Regions from separate parts of the Pseudalkalibacillus nanhaiensis genome, predicted to be linked through region 3. Evidence: a T-box and tRNA genes for the amino acid it is inferred to sense, from the RefSeq annotation. Region 3 holds a T-box; the other regions hold tRNA genes.
What was found. A T-box is a leader RNA that pairs with one kind of tRNA and senses whether it is charged. The one in region 3 lies ahead of thrS (threonine--tRNA ligase), so its partner is inferred to be a tRNA-Thr.
Positions count from the first base shown of each region.

Region 1 (2,247 bases), 1.2 Mb from region 3:
GGGCAGTTTGACTGGGGCGGTCGCCTCCTAAAGTGTAACGGAGGCGCCCAAAGGTTCCCTCAGAATGGTTGGAAATCATTCGCAGAGTGTAAAGGCACAAGGGAGCTTGACTGCGAGACCTACAAGTCGAGCAGGGACGAAAGTCGGGCTTAGTGATCCGGTGGTTCCGCATGGAAGGGCCATCGCTCAACGGATAAAAGCTACCCTGGGGATAACAGGCTTATCTCCCCCAAGAGTCCACATCGACGGGGAGGTTTGGCACCTCGATGTCGGCTCATCGCATCCTGGGGCTGAAGTAGGTCCCAAGGGTTGGGCTGTTCGCCCATTAAAGCGGTACGCGAGCTGGGTTCAGAACGTCGTGAGACAGTTCGGTCCCTATCCGTCGCGGGCGCAGGAAATTTGAGAGGAGCTGTCCTTAGTACGAGAGGACCGGGATGGACACACCGCTGGTGTACCAGTTGTTCCGCCAGGAGCATCGCTGGGTAGCTACGTGTGGACGGGATAAGTGCTGAAAGCATCTAAGCATGAAGCCCCCCTCAAGATGAGATTTCCCATCGCGTCAAGCGAGTAAGATCCCTCAGAGATGATGAGGTTGATAGGTCTGGTGTGGAAGCGTGGTGACACGTGAAGCTGACAGATACTAATCGATCGAGGACTTAACCACAAATTAATGAACGCTGACTAACAACGTCACGTCCTGTGACAACGTCAGCACTAGCACATCCTGTGCGTCGTGTTTTCAAGAAACGTTATCTAGTTTTGAGGGAATATTTATTAAAAAAAGCCCTTGAAATTCTGTTTAGAATTTAGTATTATATATCTTGTCCTTACTAAGGATTGTGATTGTGGATCATTTTGAAATGGTCTGGTGATGATGGCGAAGAGGTCACACCCGTTCCCATGCCGAACACGGAAGTTAAGCTCTTCAGCGCCAATGGTAATTGGGGGCTTCCCCCTGTGAGAGTAGGACGTCGCCGGGCCAACCTATTTTATTTCAATGAATATTCCACAGTAGCTCAGTGGTAGAGCTATCGGCTGTTAACCGATCGGTCGCAGGTTCGAGTCCTGCCTGTGGAGCCATATGCTTCCATAGCTCAGCAGGTAGAGCACTTCCATGGTAAGGAAGAGGTCAGCGGTTCGAACCCGCTTGGAAGCTCCATCATATTAAATAATGGCCCCTTGGTCAAGTGGTTAAGACACCGCCCTTTCACGGCGGTAACACGGGTTCGAATCCCGTAGGGGTCACCATCTATCGGAGGATTAGCTCAGCTGGGAGAGCACCTGCCTTACAAGCAGGGGGTCGGCGGTTCGATCCCGTCATCCTCCACCATTGAAACACATGAATATTACGCTGGCCTAGCTCAATTGGTAGAGCAACTGACTTGTAATCAGTAGGTTGGGGGTTCAAGTCCTCTGGCCAGCACCATCTTTACTTGAAAACAGACTATTTAGTCTTTTTTTATTGGAGGGGTAGCGAAGTGGCTAAACGCGGCGGACTGTAAATCCGCTCCCTCCGGGTTCGGCGGTTCGAATCCGTCCCCCTCCACCATTTTTATTACAATACATCGATGAGTAAGATTCATTCATAACATGAGCCATTAGCTATGAACGATACAACGTTGAGCTAACGGTGAATTGTCCTGACGCAGCCTACTACGATAGTATAGATTGTAGAGGAAAGGACACAGTTTGAATAATCTACGGGAGCCATTAGCTCAGTCGGTAGAGCAACGAACATAACTTCATTGACTTAGCTATGAGTTGTCGCGACACAGCCTTCTACCATGTGTTGCTTGTAGAGGAAGGGACATAAAGGTAAGTAAACTTCATTCATAACATGAGCCATTAGCTCAGTCGGTAGAGCATCTGACTTTTAATCAGAGGGTCGAAGGTTCGAGTCCTTCATGGCTCACCAGTTTAATCCTTCTGAGTTTAGAAAAGATGCGTTTGGTTATAATTGAAAATATGCGGGTGTAGTTTAGTGGTAAAACAAGAGCCTTCCAAGCTCTGGTCGTGAGTTCGATTCTCATCACCCGCTCCATGGGGCCTTAGCTCAGCTGGGAGAGCGCCTGCCTTGCACGCAGGAGGTCAGCGGTTCGATCCCGCTAGGCTCCACCATTACATATCATACACAACTCTTTGACATTAAACGTCAAAGAGTTTTTTGTTTATAAGATCAATCGAGATTGAAAGTACAAATCCTGAATAATGGTTACCCTATATTCAAATAAATGTAAGCGCTTAATA
Region 1 covers NZ_CP143541.1:177,581-179,827, forward strand. Annotated here, with positions in the region: rRNA gene V1497_RS00985 (23S ribosomal RNA) at 1-664, shown strand, start outside; rRNA gene rrf (5S ribosomal RNA) at 865-980, shown strand; tRNA gene V1497_RS00995 (tRNA-Asn) at 1,006-1,080, shown strand; tRNA gene V1497_RS01000 (tRNA-Thr) at 1,084-1,159, shown strand; tRNA gene V1497_RS01005 (tRNA-Glu) at 1,174-1,248, shown strand; tRNA gene V1497_RS01010 (tRNA-Val) at 1,255-1,330, shown strand; tRNA gene V1497_RS01015 (tRNA-Thr) at 1,351-1,426, shown strand; tRNA gene V1497_RS01020 (tRNA-Tyr) at 1,465-1,549, shown strand; tRNA gene V1497_RS01025 (tRNA-Lys) at 1,840-1,915, shown strand; tRNA gene V1497_RS01030 (tRNA-Gly) at 1,968-2,041, shown strand; tRNA gene V1497_RS01035 (tRNA-Ala) at 2,043-2,118, shown strand.
Region 1: it encodes a tRNA-Thr, which carries the amino acid that the T-box ahead of thrS (threonine--tRNA ligase) is inferred to sense. The anticodon was not compared.

Region 2 (2,247 bases), 1.1 Mb from region 3:
TCGTTTGTACAGGATAGGTAGGAGCCTTAGAAGCCGGACCGCCAGGTTCGGTGGAGGCGTCGGTGGGATACTACCCTGACGGTATTGAAATTCTAACCCAGAACCGTGATCCGGTTCGGAGACAGTGTCAGGTGGGCAGTTTGACTGGGGCGGTCGCCTCCTAAAGTGTAACGGAGGCGCCCAAAGGTTCCCTCAGAATGGTTGGAAATCATTCGCAGAGTGTAAAGGCACAAGGGAGCTTGACTGCGAGACCTACAAGTCGAGCAGGGACGAAAGTCGGGCTTAGTGATCCGGTGGTTCCGCATGGAAGGGCCATCGCTCAACGGATAAAAGCTACCCTGGGGATAACAGGCTTATCTCCCCCAAGAGTCCACATCGACGGGGAGGTTTGGCACCTCGATGTCGGCTCATCGCATCCTGGGGCTGAAGTAGGTCCCAAGGGTTGGGCTGTTCGCCCATTAAAGCGGTACGCGAGCTGGGTTCAGAACGTCGTGAGACAGTTCGGTCCCTATCCGTCGCGGGCGCAGGAAATTTGAGAGGAGCTGTCCTTAGTACGAGAGGACCGGGATGGACACACCGCTGGTGTACCAGTTGTTCCGCCAGGAGCATCGCTGGGTAGCTACGTGTGGACGGGATAAGTGCTGAAAGCATCTAAGCATGAAGCCCCCCTCAAGATGAGATTTCCCATCGCGTCAAGCGAGTAAGATCCCTCAGAGATGATGAGGTTGATAGGTCTGGTGTGGAAGCGTGGCGACACGTGAAGCTGACAGATACTAATCGATCGAGGACTTAACCACAAAACTTAAACATCGAAGATGTTTTCAAGAAACGTTATCTAGTTTTGAGGGAATAGGATTCCCTAACAAAATAGTCTGGTGATGATGGCGAAGAGGTCACACCCGTTCCCATGCCGAACACGGAAGTTAAGCTCTTCAGCGCCAATGGTAATTGGGGGCTTCCCCCTGTGAGAGTAGGACGTCGCCGGGCTTTATATATGGAGGATTAGCTCAGCTGGGAGAGCACCTGCCTTACAAGCAGGGGGTCGGCGGTTCGATCCCGTCATCCTCCACCATTTATTATAATAACGCTGGCCTAGCTCAATTGGTAGAGCAAGGAGCATGACAGCTGATGAATTAGCTGCGACTTGTCTCGACGCAGTCTACAACGAAGCAGTTCGTGTAGAGGAAGAGACACAAATTGAACAGACTTCTTTTAACAACGCTGGCCTAGCTCAATTGGTAGAGCAACTGACTTGTAATCAGTAGGTTGGGGGTTCAAGTCCTCTGGCCAGCACCATTCCGAGCCATTAGCTCAGTCGGTAGAGCATCTGACTTTTAATCAGAGGGTCGAAGGTTCGAGTCCTTCATGGCTCACCACTTTTCATCTAAATAGATTTGCGGGTGTGGCGGAATTGGCAGACGCGCTAGACTTAGGATCTAGTGTCCTTGCGACGTGGGGGTTCAAGTCCCTCCACCCGCACCATTTGCGGAAGTAGTTCAGTGGTAGAACACCACCTTGCCAAGGTGGGGGTCGCGGGTTCGAATCCCGTCTTCCGCTCCATTACTGCCGGGGTGGTGGAATTGGCAGACACACAGGACTTAAAATCCTGCGGTAAGTGATTACCGTGCCGGTTCAAGTCCGGCCCTCGGCACCATTTTCGACAACGTCTTCAAATCATATAAAATGCGCCCGTAGCTCAATTGGATAGAGCGTCTGACTACGGATCAGAAGGTTAGGGGTTCGACTCCTCTCGGGCGCGCCATTTACGGGAAGTGGCTCAGCTTGGTAGAGCACCTGGTTTGGGACCAGGGGGTCGCAGGTTCAAATCCTGTCTTCCCGACCATTCCGTTTTTAGATATGGGGCCTTAGCTCAGCTGGGAGAGCGCCTGCCTTGCACGCAGGAGGTCAGCGGTTCGATCCCGCTAGGCTCCACCATAGTTCTTTGAAAACTGAACAAAAGCCAAGCGTGAAACGGGTTTTTAATAAACCCTGAATCAATTTCGATTTACATTTATGAGCAAGACAAACTTTACTTTATTGGAGAGTTTGATCCTGGCTCAGGACGAACGCTGGCGGCGTGCCTAATACATGCAAGTCGAGCGGATCAATGGGGAGCTTGCTCCCCTGAGATCAGCGGCGGACGGGTGAGTAACACGTGGGCAACCTACCTGTAAGACTGGGATAACTCCGGGAAACCGGGGCTAATACCGGGTAACACCTACCTCCGCATGGAGGAAGGTTAAAAGA
Region 2 covers NZ_CP143541.1:105,235-107,481, forward strand. Annotated here, with positions in the region: rRNA gene V1497_RS00530 (23S ribosomal RNA) at 1-797, shown strand, start outside; rRNA gene rrf (5S ribosomal RNA) at 872-987, shown strand; tRNA gene V1497_RS00540 (tRNA-Val) at 997-1,072, shown strand; tRNA gene V1497_RS00545 (tRNA-Thr) at 1,221-1,296, shown strand; tRNA gene V1497_RS00550 (tRNA-Lys) at 1,301-1,376, shown strand; tRNA gene V1497_RS00555 (tRNA-Leu) at 1,397-1,482, shown strand; tRNA gene V1497_RS00560 (tRNA-Gly) at 1,486-1,560, shown strand; tRNA gene V1497_RS00565 (tRNA-Leu) at 1,566-1,654, shown strand; tRNA gene V1497_RS00570 (tRNA-Arg) at 1,686-1,762, shown strand; tRNA gene V1497_RS00575 (tRNA-Pro) at 1,767-1,843, shown strand; tRNA gene V1497_RS00580 (tRNA-Ala) at 1,860-1,935, shown strand; rRNA gene V1497_RS00585 (16S ribosomal RNA) at 2,035-2,247, shown strand, end outside.
Region 2: it encodes a tRNA-Thr, which carries the amino acid that the T-box ahead of thrS (threonine--tRNA ligase) is inferred to sense. The anticodon was not compared.

Region 3 (2,247 bases):
CCTTCAACTGATCTGGACGGACGAAAATGTGCGCATCATTCAACGTCATGGAACGGACACGTTGTAAACCAGCAAGAGCTCCTGACATTTCATGACGGTGCATCGTACCCAGTTCAGCGATACGAACCGGAAGATCACGGTAGCTGTGCATTGCATTCTTATAAATCATCATATGGTGCGGACAGTTCATCGGACGGAGCACGAGCTGTTCATTTTCCATCTCGATCGCTGGATACATGTCCTCCTGGTAATGGTCCCAGTGTCCAGATGTCTTATAGAGCTCAACGCTACCAAGGTGCGGCGTGTATACGTGATCATAACCGAGCTTCACTTCTGTATCAACGATATAACGCTCGATGACACGGCGGATCGTAGCACCTTTCGGCAGCCAGATCGGCAAGCCTTGCCCGACTTTTTGTGAAATCGTGAAGATCTCGAGTTCCTTTCCAAGTTTACGGTGGTCACGCTCTTTCGCCTCTTCCAAGAAATGAAGGTGCTCTTCTAGCTCGGATTTCTTATTGAACGCAGTACCGTAAACACGTTGCAGCATTTGATTATCGCTGTCGCCTCGCCAGTAAGCGCCTGAAATGTTCATCAGTTTGAACACTTTCAACTTGCTTGTTTGAGGAACGTGTACACCACGGCAAAGGTCGAAAAACTCTCCCTGGTGATAGAACGTAATCGGCTCTCCTTCTGGAATGGCTTCAACGAGTTCCACCTTCAGCTCATCGCCCATTTCTTTGTAACGGCGGATCGCTTCTTCACGGCTGACCTCTTCACGTGTAATCTCGAGATTTTCATCTACAATTTTCTTCATTTCTTTTTCGATTTTCGGAAAATCTTCTTCAGTCAGACGATACTCCATATCGATGTCATAGTAGAATCCATTCTCAATGACAGGCCCAACACCGAGCTGGATCTTTTCATCTTTAAATACACGCTTGATTGCTTGAGCCATCAAGTGAGCTGTACTGTGACGGATGATTTCAAGACCTTCCTCAGAGTCCGGCATGATGATCGTAATTGCACCGTCACGCTCAATCGGTTGACGTAAATCGAGCAATTGATCGTCAAGCTTTCCGGCAATTGCCTTCTTTTTCAAACCGGGGCTGATTGACGCCGCAATATCTTCTGTTGTTACGCCTTTATCAAATTCTTTTACAGCTCCGTCTGGAAACGTAATGTTTACTTTAGACATGGTTCTCACTCCTACAATTTACGTAATCACTACCACTACGGATTCCATTTCTCTATGCGGCTAGCAACCGAAAGAAATAAAAAACACCCGTCCCTAAGAAAGGGACGAGTGTTGTACTCGCGGTTCCACCCTCGTTCCGATCGTATGTGAAAAATACGAATCAGCACTTGGAATGTTTAACGGTCATTCGCCGTCAACGGATACTTCAAAATTCCCCGTTGAAGTTCAGAGGTGGTAAGTCCTTCTGACATGGTGAAGAGCTTTCAGCTAAGGCTCTCCTCTCTGGTAACCAGTCTGTAAAAAGGCTCATGTCCTCATCGATACTTTGGTAATGTAGCTTATTGTTATGTAGTATTATATTCACTTCACCAAAGAAAATCAAGCCTTTATTCAGACACATTAAAGTTTTTGCTGGCGATCCTCAAACTTACTACAAGGAAAAAACTTGACCCGTTCCTGAAAAATATTTTGAATCGCTTGGTGCAAGGTGGCATCTGTTTCATCTGTGAAGAGATAAATTTTCGAAGGGGCGATTTCAATCAACAGTTTCAAAACATCCGGCCCAGCAAAATCTTCAAATCGTTTCTGTTCATCCAGCATCAAACTGTTGATGTCTTCTTGCTTCAACTCATAATCATGCTCGTTGTATACCCTGAACCTGTCAGGCTCATGCTTGAGATAAACGATAGAGAACAGAGAGACCCGGGTTTTGACATATTGTCTCAATTGATGAATGTACTCCTGGTATTCCTGCTCCAGTTTGAATTCATCAATGGCGCATTCAATATAGGTTTGAAGGAGTTCCCGGTATGACTTCAATCGAAATTGCAAGAAGGATTCATAAGAAAACACCATGTCACAATCGAAGAGCACTTCCAACGCTTCCACAATGACATCCTCTCTCCGTGGCAATTCCCTCACTGCGGGAATGTCATCTCCATGCCCATCTAACAAGCAACGGACAATCGGCAGGATCTGTGATTGTTCTTCTTTATCCTGAAAATAATAGGTGTGCTCTAATATACGGATAATCCAGCTGTCCTCTCTTG
Region 3 covers NZ_CP143541.1:2,644,218-2,646,464, forward strand. Annotated here, with positions in the region: gene thrS (threonine--tRNA ligase) at 1-1,198, opposite strand, end outside; T-box leader at 1,296-1,528, opposite strand; gene ytxC (sporulation protein YtxC) at 1,598-2,247, opposite strand, start outside.